Linked DNA regions of Niveibacterium microcysteis. The protein of the gene in region 1 interacts with the protein of each later gene in a pairwise test. Links are inferred from orthologs where the notes say so. Each region holds a gene or a part of one and is shown on either strand. Other genes may lie near its edges.

Region 1 (9,054 bases):
CACGCCCAAGGGCGAGGCCGCCGAACGTTTTGCCCAGCTTGCCGCGGCCAAGACCGGTGGGCGGGTCAAGGTCGAGGTCTATCCCAACAGCCAGCTCTACAAGGACAAGGAAGAGATGGAGGCGTTGCAACTGGGTGCCGTCCAGATGCTCGCGCCGTCGCTGGCCAAGTTTGGGCCGCTGGGCGTCAAGGAATTCGAAGTCTTCGACCTGCCCTACCTCTTCGATAGCTACGACCAGCTCCATCGCGTAACCAACGGCCCGATCGGCAAGGATCTGCTCAAGCGCCTGGAGCCCAAGGGCATCGTCGGTCTGGCTTACTGGGACAACGGCTTCAAGGACTTTTCGGCGAACAAGCCGCTGAAGACACCGGCGGACTTCAAGGGTCTCAAGATGCGCATCCAGTCGTCCAAGGTGCTCGACTCGGAGATGCGGGCGCTCGGCGCCAATCCGCAGGTCATCGCGTTCTCCGAGGTCTATCAGGCGCTGCAGACCGGCGTCGTGGACGGCACCGAGAACCCGCCTTCCAACTTCTACACCCAGAAGATGCATGAGGTGCAGAAGTTCGTGACCCAAAGCGGCCACGGCTACCTCGGCTACGCGGTGATCGTGAACAAGAAGTTCTGGGAAGGTTTGCCGGCCGACATCCGCGCCCAGCTGGAGGACGCGATGGTGCAAGCCACGCGCTATGCCGACGCGGTGGCGCAGAAAGAGAACAACGATGCCATGGAGGCCGTGAAGAAATCCGGCAAGACGCAAGTCGTTGCGCTGTCGCCCGCAGAGAAGGCCGAACTGAAGAGGGTGCTGCTCGCGGTGCATAAGGAGCAGGAGTCGCGTGTCGGCGCCGAGCTGATCAAGGCGATCTACAAGGAGACCGGGTTCAACCCGGCCAAGCCCTAAACCCGTTTCGGGGTGGCGCGTGGCGGTTCGGGGGGACTGCCGCGCGCCCGCTGCCCGCCCGGCCGTATCTGGCCAATTCTTATCCGGAGACATCCAATGAAGATCCTCGATCACATCGAGGAATGGTTGATCGCGACCCTGATGGGCGCGGCCACGGTGATCATCTTTGTCGCCGTGCTGCATCGCTACCTGTCCGGCTTCGCCATTCCCGGCCTGCAGGACTGGCTGCTGTCGATCAACCTTTCCTGGGCACAGGAGCTGTGCATCATCATGTTCGTCTGGATGGCCAAGTTCGGCGCCGCCTATGGTGTGCGCACCGGCATCCATGTTGGCGTGGATGTGCTGATCAACCGACTCGATGATCGGAAGCGCGCGAAGTTCGTGCTCTTCGGTCTGTGCGCCGGTGCGTTCTTCACCGGCGTTGTTGCCACGCTGGGGGCGCGCTTCGTGTGGGAGAACGGTTTCCATCACGCGTTGTTCACCAAGCTGGGCATTCCCGGTGACACCTTTGAAGGGCCGACCACGCCAGACCTCGAGTGGCCGACCTGGATCGTCTACTCGGCGATCCCGCTTGGCTCTGGTCTGATGTGTTTCCGCTTTCTGCAGGTAGCGTGGGCCTTCGTGAAGACCGGCGAGTTGCCGCACCACGATCACGGTCACGTCGATGGGTTGGAGGACGAGCCCGACGAGAAGCTGCCGTCGGTGGGCGAAGCTTTTGCGGAAGGGGAGGACATCGCCCATGGCTACGGCGGCTCGCGCCGTTTCAAGGCGGCCCACCAACGCGACGACGAGGAGGGCAAGCAATGAGCGCGCTCATCATCTTCGGCCTGCTTCTTGCCTTGATGCTCACCGGCATGCCGATCTCGATCTCGCTCGGCCTGACGGTGCTGACCTTTCTCTTCACGATGACCACGGTGCCGATCGAATCGGTTGCACTGAAGCTCTTCACCGGCATCGAGAAGTTCGAAATCATGGCGATTCCGTTCTTCATCCTGGCCGGCAACTTCCTCACGCACGGTGGCGTCGCGCGGCGGATGATCAATTTCGCCACTTCGATGGTCGGCCACTGGCACGGCGGCCTTGGGCTTGCGGGCGTGATGGCCTGCGCGCTGTTCGCCGCGGTGTCCGGTTCGTCGCCGGCGACGGTCGTGGCGATCGGGTCGATCCTGCTGCCGGCCATGGTCAAGGCAGGCTTTCCGAAGCGCTTTGGCGCCGGTGTGATCACCACCTCGGGCGCGCTGGGCATCCTGATCCCGCCGTCCATCGTGATGGTGATGTACTCGGTCGCGACCAACACCTCGGTCGGCGCGCTGTTCATGGCGGGCGTGGTGCCGGGCCTGATGCTGGCGGGTTTCCTCGGCTTTACCACCTGGTACCGTGCGCGCAAGTTCGGCTACCCGCGGCAGGCCAAGGCAAGCTGGCCCGAGCGGTTCAAGGCGTTTCGCGAGTCGATGTGGGGGCTTTTCCTGATCATCGTCGTGATGGGCGGCATCTACACCGGCATCTTTACGCCGACCGAGGCGGCCGCGATGAGCGCGGTGTATGCCTTCATCGTCGCGGTCTTTGTTTACAAGGACATGCCGCTTGCCGGCGTGCGCAAGGTGCTGCTCGACTCGGCGAACATGAGCGCGATGCTGCTCTACATCATCACGAACGCGGTGCTGTTCTCCTTCATCATGACCAACGAGAACATTCCGCAGCAGCTCGCCGATTGGCTGTTGGCTCAAGGCCTTGGCCCGATTGCCTTCCTGCTCGCGGTGAATGTGCTGCTGCTGGTGGCCGGGAACGTGATGGAACCGTCATCGATCGTGCTGATCATGGCGCCGATCCTGTTTCCGGTGGCGGCCAAGCTGGGCATCCATCCGGTGCACTTCGGCATCCTGATCACCGTGAACATGGAGGTCGGCATGTGCCATCCACCGGTGGGGCTCAACATGTATGTGGCCTCGGGCATTACGAAGATGGGCATTACCGAGCTGACGGTGGCGGTTTGGCCCTGGCTGCTGACGATGCTGGCTTTCCTTGGTCTGGTGACCTATGTGCCGACGCTGTCGCTGTGGTTTCCGCGCATGCTGGGCATGCTCCAGTAGCCTGCTGCGGTTGAAGCAAAAACGGGCGCCAGTGGCGCCCGTTTTCTTTGCCGCTGCGGTGCGGGTTATTGCGCGAGCGGGATCGTCGCCGCCTGATCAAAGCGCAGCAATGCGTCGATCTTCGCTTCGATCTGCATGAAACGTGCTGCCTTGGCGGCCGGAATCACCTTCGACATCTTGTCGAAGTAGGTCACGCGGAGCTTGATCAGGTCGCGCTCGGCGCCGTTGATTTCGCCGATCAGACGCTTGGCGTTGGCGTTGGTGAGCTTCGCATCCACAGCGATGAAGTCGATCATCGCGAGCGTCAGCCGTTGGCGGATCGTCGTGCCTGCCTTCTCGTACTGGTCATAGAGCGGCCAGAATTTGTCTGCCTCAGCCGCCGTCAGCAGCATGTTGTCAGCGACCAGCTTCTTCTTGTCTGTGCGGATCTGATCGCGCAGCGCCTGGACTGCTGCCGGATCCGGCGCGGCCGGCGTGGCGGCCTCGGCAATCGGGGCGAGCAGGGCGGTGGAACAGATGAGGGCGGCTAGAAGGTGCTTCATCATGCGTCCTTTAGGCTGGGAAAACCGCGAGTTTAGGCGTTTGAGGTGCCGCCAGACTATCGAGCGTGCGCCAGAAAATGTGCCCAATTGACAGCCTCTGGCGCCGTTTCGTTTTGGCACAAGAAGGCTGAGGTCCAGCAAATTTTCCCTGATATAATCAAAAGTTAGCTTTTTTGCACCCAACAATCGTGGAGTTTGAACATGGCTATCGAACGCACCCTATCGATCATCAAACCGGACGCCGTCGCGAAGAACGTGATCGGCAAAATCTATCAGCGTTTTGAAGACGCGGGTCTGAAGATCGTTGCCGCCAAGCTGGTGCACCTGTCCGAGCAGGAAGCCGGTCAGTTCTACGCAGTGCACAAAGAGCGTCCCTTCTTCAAGGATCTGGTCAAGTTCATGACCTCCGGCCCGGTGATGATCCAGGCGCTGGAAGGCGAGAACGCGATCGCGAAGAACCGCGAGCTGATGGGTGCCACCGACCCGAAGAAGGCTGCGCCGGGCACGATCCGCGCCGACTTCGCCGAGTCGATCGACGCCAACGCCGTGCACGGTTCGGATGCCCCGGAAACCGCCGCCGTTGAAGTGGCGTTCTTCTTCCCGGGCATGAACGTCTACTCCCGCTAAGCGAGGCGTAGCGATCCAACGGATTCGCCGGCGGGAATTTGAACCCCCGCTGGCGGTCTGAACGGTCTCTGCCCCCGGAGACAAACATGACGACAGCACAAGAAAACCGCGTCAACCTGCTCGATTTCGATGCGCAGGCGATGACAGACTGGTTCGCCGCGCAGGGCGAGAAGCCGTTTCGCGCGCGCCAGGTGCTGCGCTGGATTCACCGCTTCGGGGAGACCGATTTCGAGGCGATGACCGATGTCGCCAAGAGCCTGCGCGCCAAGCTGCAGGAATCGGCCTGCATCGTGCCGCCCAATCCGATCCGCGACAGCATCTCCACCGATGGCACGCGCAAGTGGTTGTTCGATGTGGGCAACGCCAACGCGGTCGAGAGCGTGTTCATTCCGGAAACGACGCGGGGCACGCTGTGCATTTCCTCGCAGGCCGGCTGCGCGCTGGACTGCTCCTTCTGTTCGACCGGCAAGCAGGGCTTCAACCGCAACCTGACGGCCGCCGAGATCATCGGTCAGCTGTGGATGGCGAACCGCCTGCTGGGTGCGGACCCGGACGGCGAACGCATCATCAGCAACGTCGTGATGATGGGTATGGGCGAGCCGCTGGCGAACTTCGACAACGTGGTGTCGGCGCTGAACCTGATGCTCGACGATCACGCCTACGGCCTTTCGCGCCGTCGCGTGACGGTGTCGACTTCGGGCATCGTGCCGGCGATGGATCGCCTCCGCGACGCCTGCCCGGTGGCGCTTGCCGTGTCGCTGCACGCGCCCAACGACGCGCTGCGCGACGTGCTCGTGCCGATCAACAAGAAGTACCCCCTGGTGGAACTGATGGCGGCTTGCCGGCGCTATCTCGAGCGCGCGCCGCGTGACTTCATCACCTTCGAATACGTCATGCTCGACGGGGTCAATGACCAGGACGAGCATGCCCGGCAGCTCATCGCACTCACGCGCGATGTGCCGTGCAAATTCAATCTGATTCCGTTCAATCCGTTCCCGAATTCGGGCTACGAACGCTCACCGGCACCCCGGATCAAGCGTTTTGCCCAGATTCTGATCGATGCCGGAATCGTGACGACCACCCGCAAGACCCGCGGCGACGACGTCGATGCCGCCTGCGGTCAGCTCGCCGGGCAGGTTATCGATAAAACGCGCCGCACTACGCGGCGCACCATTTCGCTTACGGAGGTCAGATCTTGATCGTGGCTCGTTCGCTCATGCTTGTGCTCGCGACTGCGGCGGCAGTATCCGCCTGCAGTACCCCTTCGTCGCAAGGCGGAGCCGGCGTTGCTGACCGACCCTCGACCGATCAGCCGGTCACCACCGAGGCGCGAAAACGCTCGCGGGCCCACGTCGAGTTGGGCAATGAGTATGTCAAGGCCGGCCGCCTTGGCGTTGCGATGGAGGAGGCGCGGATTGCGGTCCAGGAGGACCCGAGCTACGCCGCTGCGCATCATCTGCAGGCGCTGGTGCATATGTACCTGGATGAGCAGAAAGCCGCGCAGTCGGAGTTTGAGCGCGCCCTGTCGCTGGCGCCCGGTGATCCCGAAATCAACAACAGCTTCGGCTGGTTCCTGTGCAACGGTGGACAGGAGCAGCGCGGTCTTGAGTTGCTCGCGAAGGCAGCCCAGAACCCGTACTACGAAACCCCGACCCGCCCGTACACCAATTCGGGCCTGTGTTACCTGAAGCTCAAGAACGAGGATGCGGCCCGCGGGCAGTTCGCTCGCGCCTTGGCGCTCGACCCGAATAACGCAACCGCGCTCTTCAACCTTGCGAACATCGCATACCGCAAAGGCGAGATGCAGAAGGCGCGCGACCTTGTGGCCGACCTGAACCGTGTAGGCGAACCAACCGCGGCCTCAGTCTGGCTGGGTTTGCGTGTTGAGCGGAAGCTGGGCAACCGGGAGGCCGAAGCCGCTTACACCGCGCAGCTGCGCCGCCGCTTCACCAGTTCGCAGGAATATCAGGACTATTTGCAGGAGCGCTTTGATTGAGCGCTACGTCAATGGAATCACACAGCTACGCGAATGCCCCCGGCGTTGCTGCGTCGGGCGTTGCCCTGAAGCAGGCACGTGAGGCTCGCAATCTTGGTATCGCCGAAGTCGCTTCCACGCTGAAGCTGACCCCTCGCCAGATCGAAGCGATCGAGAGCGAGGCTTTCGATCAGTTGCCGGGCAGTGCCTTTGCACGCGGCTTTGTCCGCAACTACGCGCGTTATCTCGGTCTGGATCCTGCACCGCTGCTTGAACGCATGGAGCAGCCCGCACGTGGCGAGGATCTGAAGCTCGCGCCTGAATCGAATGCCGAAGGCTCCGTGCCGCGCCGCCCGTCGGGCTATCGGTCGGCGTCCCCGTTGCCAGCCGTCATGGTGGTAGGCGCGATTGTCGCGCTGGGGCTGGTGTGGTCGAGCTTCAATTGGTTTGGCCGTGGTGCCACTCCGGGTGTTGAGCGTGGGGTGAGTCAGTCTGCGGCCGTTGCGGCGTCCGAGCCGATCTTCCCGCCGCACACCGAAGAGACGGCCGTTGTGACCGCGCAGGTCGAGCCTGCCGCGAGCGCGTCCGAGCCGGTTGTTGCTCAATCGCTGCCGGCTACCGCCTCGGCGGCGCAATCGTCACCCGTTGCCGCAGTCAAACCTGCCGCTCCGCAATCGGCGCCTACGCCACTCGCGCAGCAGTCGGCGCCGGTTGGTGCAGCGCAGGGCGGTTTGAATTTTTCGTTCGCGCAGGACGCATGGGTCGAGGTGCGTGATGCCTCCGGCAGCGTGGTGTTCTCGCGCCTTAGCAAAGCCGGTTCGACACAGACGGTGCAGGGCACGGCACCGTTTGCGCTGGTGATTGGCAACGCGCCGAACGTCAAAGTCGAATACAACGGCCGCCCGGTCGATCTCGCGCCCTACACCAAGGTGAGTGTGGCGCGCCTTTCCGTGAAGTGATGCTGATGCCTGTTCTCGATCCATTCGGCGGAAAGCCGGCCGCTCGCCACCGTACCCGTGAAGTTCGCATCGGGCGTGTCCGCGTTGGGTCGGATGCGCCGATCGTCGTGCAGTCGATGACCAACACCGACACGGCAGACCACATCGCGACGGCAATCCAGATCGCGCAACTCGCGCGGGCTGGCTCCGAGATCGTGCGCATCACGGTGAATAACGAAGAGTCGGCGGCGGCAGTGCCGAAGATTCGCGAGCAGCTGCTGAAGATGAACGTGGATGTGCCGCTGGTCGGTGACTTCCACTACAACGGCCATCGCCTGCTGACGGCCTACCCCGAGTGCGCGGAGGTGCTGGACAAGTACCGCATCAATCCGGGCAACGTCGGCTCCGGCCAGAAGCGCGATCCGCAGTTTGCGGCGATCATCGAGCTGGCCTGCAAGTATGACAAGCCGGTCCGCATCGGCGTGAACTGGGGCAGTCTCGACCAGTCGGTGCTCGCGCGCATCATGGACGAGAACGCCAGCCGTGCCGAACCGATGGATGCGCAGGCGGTGATGCGCGAGGCGCTCGTCACCTCGGCGCTGGAGTCCGCAGCCAAGGCTGAAGAGTTTGGCATGGCCGGCAACCGAATCATCCTGTCCGCCAAGGTGTCGAGCGTGCAGGATTTGATCGCCGTCTACCGCATGCTGGCTGCGCGCTGCGACTATCCGCTGCACCTTGGTCTGACCGAAGCCGGCATGGGCAGCAAGGGCATCGTGGCCTCCACCGCGGCGCTGGGTGTGCTGCTACAGGAAGGTATCGGCGACACGATTCGTGTCTCGCTGACGCCGGAACCGGGCGGCGCCCGGACGCAGGAAGTGATCGTTGCGCAAGAAATCCTGCAGAGCATGGGCTTGCGTGCCTTCACCCCGATGGTGACGGCGTGCCCCGGCTGCGGGCGCACGACCAGCACCTTCTTCCAGGAACTCGCGCAGTCGGTGCAGGGCTACGTGCGCGACAAGATGCCGGAATGGAAGACCCAGTACGACGGCGTCGAGAACCTCACGCTTGCAGTGATGGGGTGTGTCGTCAATGGGCCCGGTGAGAGCAAGCACGCGAACATCGGGATCTCGCTGCCCGGTACCGGTGAAACCCCGGCGGCGCCGGTCTTCGAGGATGGGGAAAAGACCGTGACCCTGCGCGGTGACAACATCGCCCAGGAGTTCATCGGGCTGATCGACGCCTACGTAGCGCGCAAATACACAAGAAAGACCGTCTGAGCGTTCCGACGCCGACGAGACATTGAACAGGTAGCTGATGGCACAGAAACTGATTCAGGGCGTGCGTGGCATGCACGACATCCTGCCCGACGACGCCGAACGCTGGGAGCTGTTCGAGGAGATCGTGCGCGGCTGGCTGCGTAGCTATGGCTATCGCCCGATCCGCACGCCGATTCTTGAATTCACACCGCTCTTCGTGCGTGGCGTCGGTGAGCACACCGACATCGTTGAGAAGGAGATGTACGCCTTCGAAGATCGCCTGAACGGCGATCCGCTGGTACTGCGTCCCGAGGGCACAGCACCGTGCGTGCGTGCCGTGCTTGAGCACAACCTGATCAATTCGTCAGGTCCGCAGCGGCTCTATTACAACGGCCCGATGTTCCGCCACGAGCGGCCGCAGAAGGGGCGCCAGCGCCAGTTCCACCAGTTTGGTGTGGAAGCCTTCGGCTACACAGGTCCGGACATCGACGCTGAGCATATCGTGATGCTCGCGCGTCTGTGGCGCGATCTGGGTCTTGAAGAGGACATCACGCTCGAGCTCAACACGCTTGGCTCCAGCGACGAGCGTGCAGCGCATCGCCAGGCCCTGATCGCCTATTTCGAGGCGCATCGCGATCAACTGGACGAAGACGCTCAGCGTCGTCTGCACTCGAATCCGCTGCGCATCCTGGACACCAAGAATCCGGCGATGCAGGCGCTCGTCGAAG
Region 2 (8,856 bases), 1.1 Mb from region 1 along the record:
CGGCCTCCACCATCTCGCGCATCAGCGCCAGGGTCTCGTCCGCCACCGTGAAATCCGGGAAGCGCGCCGCGAAGCGTGCAATCCGCAGGATGCGCACAGGGTCTTCCGCGAAGGCGGGGCTGACATGGCGTAGCACTCGGGCGGCAAGGTCGCGCTGGCCGCCGCAGGGGTCGATCAGTGTGCCGTCCTCATCGCGTGCCATCGCGTTGATCGTGAGGTCGCGGCGTTTCAGATCCTCTTCCAGCGAGACATCGGGCGAGGCATGGAAGACGAAGCCGTGGTAGCCGGGCGCGGTCTTCCGCTCGGTGCGCGCGAGCGCATATTCTTCCTGCGTCTTCGGATGCAGGAACACCGGGAAATCCTTGCCCACCGGTCGGAAGCCCTGCGCGAGCATCTCGTCGGGCGTGGCGCCAACCACCACCCAGTCACGGTCAGCCCCCGGCAGCCCGAGCAGGGCGTCGCGCACTGCGCCACCGACCACGTAGGCGCGCATCAGTCCGGCAACTCGTCGGCAGGCACGACCTCGCTCTCGGCCAGCGCCGCGGCCTGCCACTCGCGCATCGCGGGGTGCGCCAGCATCGTTGCGAGGTAGGCGCCGGCTTCGCCGCTGGGCTCCACGCCGTAGCTCTGGAAGCGGAAGCAGACTGGCGCGAACATCGCGTCGGCGGCGGTGAAGCTGCCGAACAGGTAAGGGCCGTTGCGGCCATAGCGCTTGCGGCAATCGAGCCAGATCGCAATCACGCGTGCGATGTCGGCCTCTGACGCCGGTGTGCGGCCACGCCCCGGCAGCTGGCGGCGGATATTCATCGGCATCTGGCTGCGCAGCGCCGGGAAGCCCGAATGCATCTCGGCGGACACGGCTCGGGCGTGGGCGCGTGCGGCGGCGGTGGCCGGCCACAGCTGCGGAAAACGCTCGGCGAGGGTTTCGATGATGGCCAAGGAATCCCACACCGTAAGCGTGTCGTCGATCAGGCAGGGCACGCGGCCCGAGGGCGAGTGCTCGAGGATGCGCTCTCGGGTGTCGGGCTGATCCAGCAGCACGCGCACTTCCTCAAAGGGTTGGCCGACGGCACGTAGAGCCAGCCAGGCGCGCAGCGACCAGGACGAGTAGTTCTTGTTGGCGATGACCAGTTTCATAGGGCGAACTCCGGATTACGGGGCGCGACGGGGCTGGGTGCGCAGGCGTGCATAGCGCCCGCGTTGCGTGCGTTTGCCGAGCCAGGCCGGCGCTACAGCGTCGAGTGCGGTGGGCGTCAAGCCAAAGGGCTGTGCGGCGCCGCTTGCCACGTTGTCGCGATCCATCGAGCGAACGTTGTCTGGGCTCATCAGCCCGCCCGGCAGCCACGACAGTACGGTCGCCTGAAGCATCGCAAGGCTGCGCGGCAGCGGCACGATCAACGGGCGATGGCCGCCGAGGCGCGCGGCGTAGTCCACAAGCTGGGCGAGCGTCCAGACATCCGGCCCGGCGATTTCGTAGGTGCCGCCAATGCCGAAATCCTGATCGATCGCTGCCAGAATCGCGCGGCTGACATCGCCCACGTACACCGGCTGGAAGCGCGCGCCCGCGCCGCCGAGCGGAATCACCGGGAAGCTGCTGGCGAGCCCGGCAAAGAGGTTCAGGAAGCGATCTTCCGGCCCGAACACGACCGAGGGGCGGAAGATCGTCCAGCGCAGCGCGTCGCCCGCATCGCGGATCGCGGCCTCGCCGTCCGCCTTGGAGCGCAGGTACTCGGACGGGCCGTCGTGCGCAGCGCCAAGTGCGCTGACATGGATCAGGCGTTGCACGCCCGCTTCCCGGGCGGCGGCGACGATGCGCCGTGGTAATTCCACATGCGCCTGCGCAAAGGCCGCACCATAGGGCTTGCCCGACGGCGAGTGCAGCACGCCGACCAGATTCACCACCGCGTCGACATCGCGCATCAGGCGTCGCAGCGTCTCTGCATCAAACACATCCGCCGACACCACTTCCGATGAAGGCAGCACCAGCAACGGGCCACAGGGGGCCAGACGCCGTGTTGGCACCCGCACCGCGATGCCGCGCGCTGCGAGTCGGTTGGCGAGATGGCGGCCGAGGAAACCCGTGCCGCCGATGATCAGTACACGTTTGGGTTGCATGAGGTCCGATCGGGTCAGTTGCCGCCGTCGCCGGCCGGCATTTCGTTGAGTTCCGGAACATCCGCGCCTGCGGTGCCGTTAGGCTGCACCGTGCCGAGGCGCTGTTTGAGGGATTGCGGTTTGCCGGTCAGCACCGCCGCATAGGCGACCGTGTTGGCGAGCACCTTCTTCACATAGTCGCGGGTCTCCGAGATCGGGATCGTCTCGGCAAACACCGCACCTTCGAGCGGTTCGGCCGCCTTCCAGCGCGGTATGCGGCCGGGCCCGGCGTTGTACGCGGCCGAGGCGAGCGCCGGATGGCCGTCCAGGCGGTCGAGCACCATCTTGAGATAGGCAGTGCCGAGCATCACGTTGGTATCGAGGTCGATCACCTGGCCCTTGGTGTAGGGCATGCCGATCTTCTTCGCGACGTAGCTGGCGGTGCCGGGCATCACCTGCATCAGGCCCTGCGCGCCAACCGACGAACGCGCCGCGGTGACGAAGCGGCTTTCCTGCCGCATCAGGCCATAGACCCAGTACACGTCCAGCCCCCAGCGCCGGCTGGCGGGCTCCACCTTGTCGTAGTACGGAACGAGGTAGCGCATGCCGAAGTCGTGTTCGGCCTGGGTGCGCTCGGCGCTGTAGATCGCGCGGTCGTAGAGCTGTTCGCGGCGTGCGATTTCGGCCGCCGCGAGCAGAAAGCGGTCGTCCGCGGCGCGCATGGCCCAGTTCCATTCACGTACGCCGTCCAGCCGCCCTTCCAGGCGGAACAAGGCCAAGGCACGCCGTACCGATACGTCGGATTCAACACGGGCGATCTCGGCGCGGCTCGGCGGCTTGGCACCTTTGGGCGCAACAAACGGACGCCCCAGCTCCTCGCCGGCCAGCATGCCGTAGAAGGTCGGCGCGCCCGCGATCCGTTCGAGTTCTTCGCGGCCCTGTGCCGTGCGGTTGGTCTCGATCAGCGCGCGGCCGTACCAGTAAACCCATTCCGGCTGGCTGCGTTGTGCCGGCGGCATGGCTTCCACCGCGCGACGCACCTCGCCCCAGGCACGCGCCCGCAAGGCGGCTCGCACCTGCCATGCGCGCGATTCTTCCGATAGCGGCGCGCTGCCCGCGGCGCGATACCACGCCAGCGCTTCCGGCTGATTGCCGCGTGCCGCTTGCCAGCCCAGCACGCCTGAGAGCCACGCGCGGTCGCTCGGCGAGAGTGCCGTGCCGAGGGCTTCCACCCGCGCTGCGGCGCCGCGGTAATCGGTCTGCGCCAAGCGCGAGAGCGCTAGCACGGTGATCTCTCGCTGCGTGCGACTGACTGGCGTTGGATTCTTCGCAAGCCAGCGCAGCGGATTGTCGAGCGCCTCGGCCACCGCGGTGCCGGAAACGGCGTTACCCGGCAGTGCCTCCAGGGTGGCGCGGGCAGCGCCGTAGCGGCGCGCATCCACGAGTCGCCGTGCGCGTTGCCAGTGGGTGTCTTCGGACTTGCTGGCACTTAGCGCCGCGATCACCGGCGTGCAGGCCTCACCGGGCTCCGCCGTGCTCTCCCACTGCGGTTCGGCATCCTTGAGGGCCTGCGGGTCGCCGGTGTTCAAGCGCGCCTGCAGCACCCAGCAGTTCATCTCCTGTTCGGGCTGACGCAGCATCGCGCCTTCGCGCAAGACCACATCCCAACGCTGCGCGCGCGCGGCGGCGCGGATCCAGTCTCCGCGAGCACGTTCGGCCAGCAGGGTGCCTTCCTCCCGCGCGGTGAAGCTGGCCAGGTCGCCATCCACGTCGTCCTTGCGCGCAAGGCGAATCGAAAGCGCCCAGTAATCGATATAGGCATCGAGTGGGTCGCCGCCGCGCTGTGCGGCGAGCTGGTTGATGCGCGCGAGATCGCCATTGCGTGCGGCGTCGCGTGCGGCGAGAAAGCGCTCCTCGCCTCCGGCTGCGTAGGCGCCGGTACCCAAAGACACGGCACCAATCGCGAGCGCCACGCACAATACCTGCTTCATTCCCTAAACTCCTCAAGGCCGCGCTCGTTGCGGCGGCACGGCACCGACCCGGTACCCTCCGTGCTGCGACAGCGGCTTTGCCAGCAAGTTGCCGCGTGCCGAATGGATACGGACCATTTATGAAGGATAGCACTTTGTCGTCCCCCTCCACCGTGCCGGAAGCCGCGCCGGACAAGGCTTTGCGGCAGGAAATGCGACGCTCCGCCATCGCCGCGCGCGAGTCCCTTGCGGCGGCCGAGCGAGAGCGCCTGAGCGGGCTGCTGTGCGAGCAGTTGCGCCCGCTGCTGGCGCGTCTCTCACCGCGCAATCTGGGGTTCTGCTGGCCTTACCGTGGCGAGCCTGATCTGACCGCGTTTGTCACCGATTGGCTGGCAGCGGAAGCGGCCCGCGTGGCCGCGCTGCCGGTGGTGGTGGCTGCGGATGCGCCGCTGGCGTTCTCAGCCTGGCGGCCCGGCGCCGAACTGGCTGCCGACGCGTTCGGCATTCCGGTGCCGTCGCAGTTCGAATCGGTGGATCCGGATGTGGTGCTGGTGCCGCTCAACGCCTTCGACGCGGCGGGCTACCGGCTCGGCTATGGTGGGGGATTCTTCGATCGCACGCTGGCGGCGCGAAGCCCGGCGCCGATCTCCGTCGGGGTGGGGTTCGAGTTGGGGCGTGTCGATAGCATCCGGCCCGAGCCACACGATATGCCGCTCGATTGGATCGTGACAGAAAGCGGCACGTTCGGGCCGTTTCGCGGCAAGAACGGTATTTGATCTGGCAGCTTGCGCTAAACATCGGCGCGGTACACCATTCGCGCCTTCCAAAATGCCGTACTGCTGATGTCTCTAGCGTCTTTCGTTGCCTGGGTGATTTGCGGTTTCGCCCGCATGCTGACCGGTGTCCAGGCTCGCTGGCTCGGATGCGCGCCTGCGCCCGTCCAGCGCATCTACTTCGCCAACCACTCCAGCCACGTCGATTTTGTGCTGATCTGGGCGAGTTTGCCCAAGTCGCTGCGCCGTCGTACGCGCCCGGTGGCGGGCTCCGATTACTGGGAAAAGTCGGCCGTCCGCCGCTTCCTGATCCATCAGGTGTTCCGTGCCGTGCTGGTCGACCGTGCGCGCAGTGGCGGTTGCGATCCGTTGGAGGTGATGCGGGCCGCGTTGGACGCGGGCGACTCCTTGATCATCTTCCCGGAAGGCACGCGCAACCTCGGTGATGAGCTGTTGCCCTTCAAGGGCGGCTTGTTCCACTTGGCCGAGAGTCATCCGAAGGTGGAGCTGGTGCCGGTGTGGCTGGCCAACCTCAACCGCGTGCTGCCCAAGGGCCAGATTCTGCCGGTGCCGCTGATCTGTACCGTAGGCTTTGGCGAGCCGATCGGGCTGGCGCAGGACGAGGATCGCGACGACTTCCTTCACCGCGCGCGCAGCGTGCTGCAATCCTGGGCGCCGAAGGGTGAGGAGCCGCTCGAATGATGTCGATCGACCTCTCCAAGCTGCCGGTACCACCGTGGACCGGGCCAACGCTCGGCCCCCGCACGACCACGGCGCTGCTGTTCGCCGGCGTGTTTCTGGTGTTGATTCTCGCCACGCTGTTCGGGCGCTATCTTCGTCGCCGCGTGCGTGGCCGCCGTGTCGGCGTGATCGAGAGCTACGTTGCGCGCGTGCGCGGCTGGTGGATCATGGTGGCGTGGATCGGCGTCGCCTTCCTCGCCGGTCGAAAGGGGGTGGCGCTGCTGTTCGCCTTTGCGTCGTTCGGCACGCTGCGTGAGTTCATCACGCTGTCTCCAACGCGCCTGGGCGACCACTGGACGCTGCTGGCGGCCTTCTTCCTCGTGCTGCCGCTGCACTACCTTGGCGTGTGGCACGGCTGGCTGACCTTTACCGAGCTCTGGGTGCCGGTTTTCGCCTTCCTTTTCCTGCCTATCATTTCGGCGCTGCGCGGCGACGCCAAACGCTTCATGGATCGCGCAGCCAACGTGCAGTGGGGGCTGATGATCTGCGTCTACTGCCTCTCCAACGTACCGCAACTGCTGGGCCTTCGCATCAACGGCTATGCCGGCCGCAACCTGCTGCTGATCGCCTTCCTGGTGCTGGTGGTGCAGAGCGGCGATGTGCTGCAGAAGTTCTTCTCGGCCCGACTCGGGCGCACGCCTGCAGCGCCAGGCGTGTCGCTCACCCGGACTTGGGAAGGCCTGGTGCTGGGTGGTTTCGGCGCTGCGCTGCTGGGTGCACTGCTGGCCTGGATCACGCCCTTCGGGGTGTGGGCGGCGTTTGGCATCGCGTTGGCCGCGACCTGGATGGGCTTCCTCGGCAGCCTGGTGATGACGGCCATCAAGCGCGATCGCGGCGTGCGTTACTGGGGGCATTCGATCGTCGGCCACGGCGGCATGCTGGACCGCGTGGCGCCGGTGGCCTTCGCAGCACCGATCTACTTCCATCTGGTGCGCTACTTCTACGCCAGCTGAGGCAGAGCGCGCCCAAGAAAAAAGCCGGCGTCGCGCCGGCTTTTTTCTTGCTAAGGTGGCTTGATCAGACGGCCAGCGGACGGCGGTCGGCGAGCAGATACTCGACAAGTTCGCGGACCGAGCGCATCTCGGTGCCGAAGGGCAGGGTGCCCTTGCCGCGGAAGAACAGGCCCTTGGCGATATCGCCCTTCACCGCGTGTGCGAGCTGGTTGTCGATACAGAACTGGCCGAACTTCGCGAGCTTGTCGCGCAGGCCGCACTGGAGCAGGCAGTCCCACTTGAGCGTGCACTGGCGTTCGCCACCTTCACGCGCGGCGGCGCCTTGCAGCTTTTCCTCGCGTTTGAGGTAGTTGCTCAGCCACGGGGTCGCAACGGCGCGCGCCGGCAGGCCGGCACAGCTGGTGAATTCGACGATGTCCTCGGCGCTCGCGCCCATCAACACACGCTTGAAGGCGTCCGCCGCGTCGCCTTCTGCAGTCACTGCAAACGCGGTGCCCACCTGAACGGCAGAGCCGCCCAATTCCATCATGCGTCGCACCTTGTCGTGCGTGTCGATGCCGCCCGCGGGAATCAGCGGGATCTGCTCCGAGGCAAGCCCAAGGCCCCGAATCGCTTCAAGGCATTCCGGTACGACTTTCTCGAAATCGAAGCGCTGGTCCGTGGTGCCGGCGACGTTCGCCGCACCAAGGTGCCCACCCGCCCAACCCGGGTGTTCCAGCACGATCGCATCCGGCAGACGGTTCTTCTTCATCCAGCGCTTGAGGACAACACTGACGCCCCGCGCATCGGACAGGATCGGGATCAGCGCGATATCCGGGTGGTCGGCCGTCAGTTCCGGCAGATCCAGCGGCAGGCCGGCACCCATTACGATCGCATCTGCACCGCTGCGGCAGGCTTGGCGAACAAGGTCGGCGTACTGGCTGACCGCACGCATCACGTTCACCGCGACCACGCCCATCCCCTTGGCGATTTCTCGCGCCGCGGCGATTTCGCGATCGAGCGCGGTCAGGTTGGCTGCCTCGATCGCCGCCTTGTCGCGGCAACGCGCGGTCGCCTCTTCCAGATCCGGATGCATGCGCCGAAGATCGACGCTGGCGATGGTGCCGACGCCGCCAAGTGCTGCCACGGCACCCGCGAGGCGGTGAGCCGACACGCCGACCCCCATGCCGCCCTGCACGATCGGCAGAAGTTGCTTGCCGCGCAGGACGAGCGGTTTGAAGGCATGCTGGATCATCGACATCGGCGTGTTCCCTGAAGGCAAAGGCTTTGACTCTTGCATTGCCTGCGCAGGGGGGCCTTGATGCGACGCAAACGCGGCCGGACTATTGCAGTTGCGTGGCGGCGCTATCGGCGGCCAGGCAACAGCCCGCCGCACGGCGCGCGTGCGCCGCTCCGGTGGAGGGGCTAACTCAGGGGGCTATCGGTGCGGGGCTTTTGCTACCATCCGCGGCCGGTTGCACCGGTGCGGACTGCGTCGCTGGCGGTGGCGCCGGTTGTGCGACCGGCGCGGGGAGATACAGGGGGCCCTTGATGCCGCAGGCTGCCAGCAGCAATACGGCGGAACAAAGCAGGGCGCGGTGCAGTCGGTAGAGCATTCGGGTTCCAGGTTGCGGCATCGATGCCGGACCGCCCTGCGCCAATCAAAGCAGTGTCGTCCGGCTGGGCCGGATGCTAGCAGACAGGAACGACGATGGACGAGAAGCTCTTCAACCCGCTCGCCGAACAGGAGCTCGATCGCATCGAGCGCGCGTTCGAGGCCGCGGGCATCGACGTCGAGGTGCAGCCGGGTGGTGTGCTGCAGATCGAATTCGATGATGGTAGCCAGATGATCATCAATCGCCACAGCGCGGCGCGCGAGATCTGGGTGGCGGCGAAGCTGGGCGGATTTCACTTCCGCCCGGATGCTGGGCAGTGGATTGGTACCCGCGATGGTGTGGAACTGTGGGCGGCACTCAACCGGCTAGCGAGCGCTCAGGCTGGCGAGACAGTCACGCTGGTTCGCCCGGCGTGACGAGTGGGCCGCCGGCGCGCACACGCGCCGCGAGCCTGATGGTGCAGGGCACGACATCGGACGCCGGCAAGAGCACGCTGGTGGCGGGCCTTTGCCGCGTACTGGTGCGCCGGGGTGTGCGTGTCGCCCCATTCAAGCCGCAGAACATGGCGCTCAATGCCGCGGTGACAACCGATGGCGGCGAAATCGGGCGGGCCCAGGCGGTGCAAGCGGCCGCTTGCCGCATCGCACCGCATAGCGATATGAACCCGGTGCTGCTCAAGCCGACCACCGACGTTGGCGCACAGGTCATCGTGCAAGGTCGGGTGCTTGGC

What was found.
Region 2: the proteins of ndk (region 1) and JY500_RS20365 interact in binary tests that used the Escherichia coli proteins (3 or more experiments, as listed by UniProt). The link is inferred for Niveibacterium microcysteis from one-to-one orthologs.

The regions. Positions count from the first base shown.
Region 1 is NZ_CP071060.1:3,432,498-3,441,551, reverse strand. Bases 2,491-5,444 are described here. They hold ndk (nucleoside-diphosphate kinase), read left to right. Parts: upstream 2,491-3,731; coding sequence 3,732-4,157; downstream 4,158-5,444. Other genes in these bases: pilW (type IV pilus biogenesis/stability protein PilW), read left to right, coding at 5,359-5,444; rlmN (dual-specificity RNA methyltransferase RlmN), read left to right, coding at 4,244-5,356; JY500_RS15620 (hypothetical protein), read right to left, coding at 3,054-3,530; JY500_RS15625 (TRAP transporter large permease), read left to right, coding at 2,491-2,988. In the rest of the region: JY500_RS15635 (TRAP transporter substrate-binding protein), read left to right, coding at 1-898; JY500_RS15630 (TRAP transporter small permease), read left to right, coding at 995-1,705; more of JY500_RS15625, read left to right, coding at 1,702-2,490; more of pilW, read left to right, coding at 5,445-6,153; JY500_RS15600 (RodZ domain-containing protein), read left to right, coding at 6,150-7,091; ispG (flavodoxin-dependent (E)-4-hydroxy-3-methylbut-2-enyl-diphosphate synthase), read left to right, coding at 7,097-8,347; hisS (histidine--tRNA ligase), read left to right, coding at 8,385-9,054. UniProt on the Escherichia coli protein: Major role in the synthesis of nucleoside triphosphates other than ATP. The ATP gamma phosphate is transferred to the NDP beta phosphate via a ping-pong mechanism, using a phosphorylated active-site intermediate.
Region 2 is NZ_CP071060.1:4,485,114-4,493,969, reverse strand. What follows is about bases 3,267-6,022. They hold JY500_RS20365 (5-formyltetrahydrofolate cyclo-ligase), read left to right. Parts: upstream 3,267-4,204; coding sequence 4,205-4,840; downstream 4,841-6,022. Other genes in these bases: JY500_RS20355 (phosphatidate cytidylyltransferase), read left to right, coding at 5,536-6,022; JY500_RS20360 (lysophospholipid acyltransferase family protein), read left to right, coding at 4,907-5,539; JY500_RS20370 (lytic transglycosylase domain-containing protein), read right to left, coding at 3,267-4,085. Also shown: JY500_RS20385 (tRNA nucleotidyltransferase/poly(A) polymerase-related protein), read right to left, coding at 1-493; JY500_RS20380 (glutathione S-transferase family protein), read right to left, coding at 493-1,137; JY500_RS20375 (complex I NDUFA9 subunit family protein), read right to left, coding at 1,153-2,115; more of JY500_RS20370, read right to left, coding at 2,130-3,266; more of JY500_RS20355, read left to right, coding at 6,023-6,531; JY500_RS20350 (NAD(P)H-dependent flavin oxidoreductase), read right to left, coding at 6,596-7,771; LPS translocon maturation chaperone LptM, read right to left, coding at 7,941-8,126; iron donor protein CyaY, read left to right, coding at 8,222-8,542; JY500_RS20335 (cobyric acid synthase), read left to right, coding at 8,581-8,856. UniProt on the Escherichia coli protein: Involved in the removal of 5-formyltetrahydrofolate.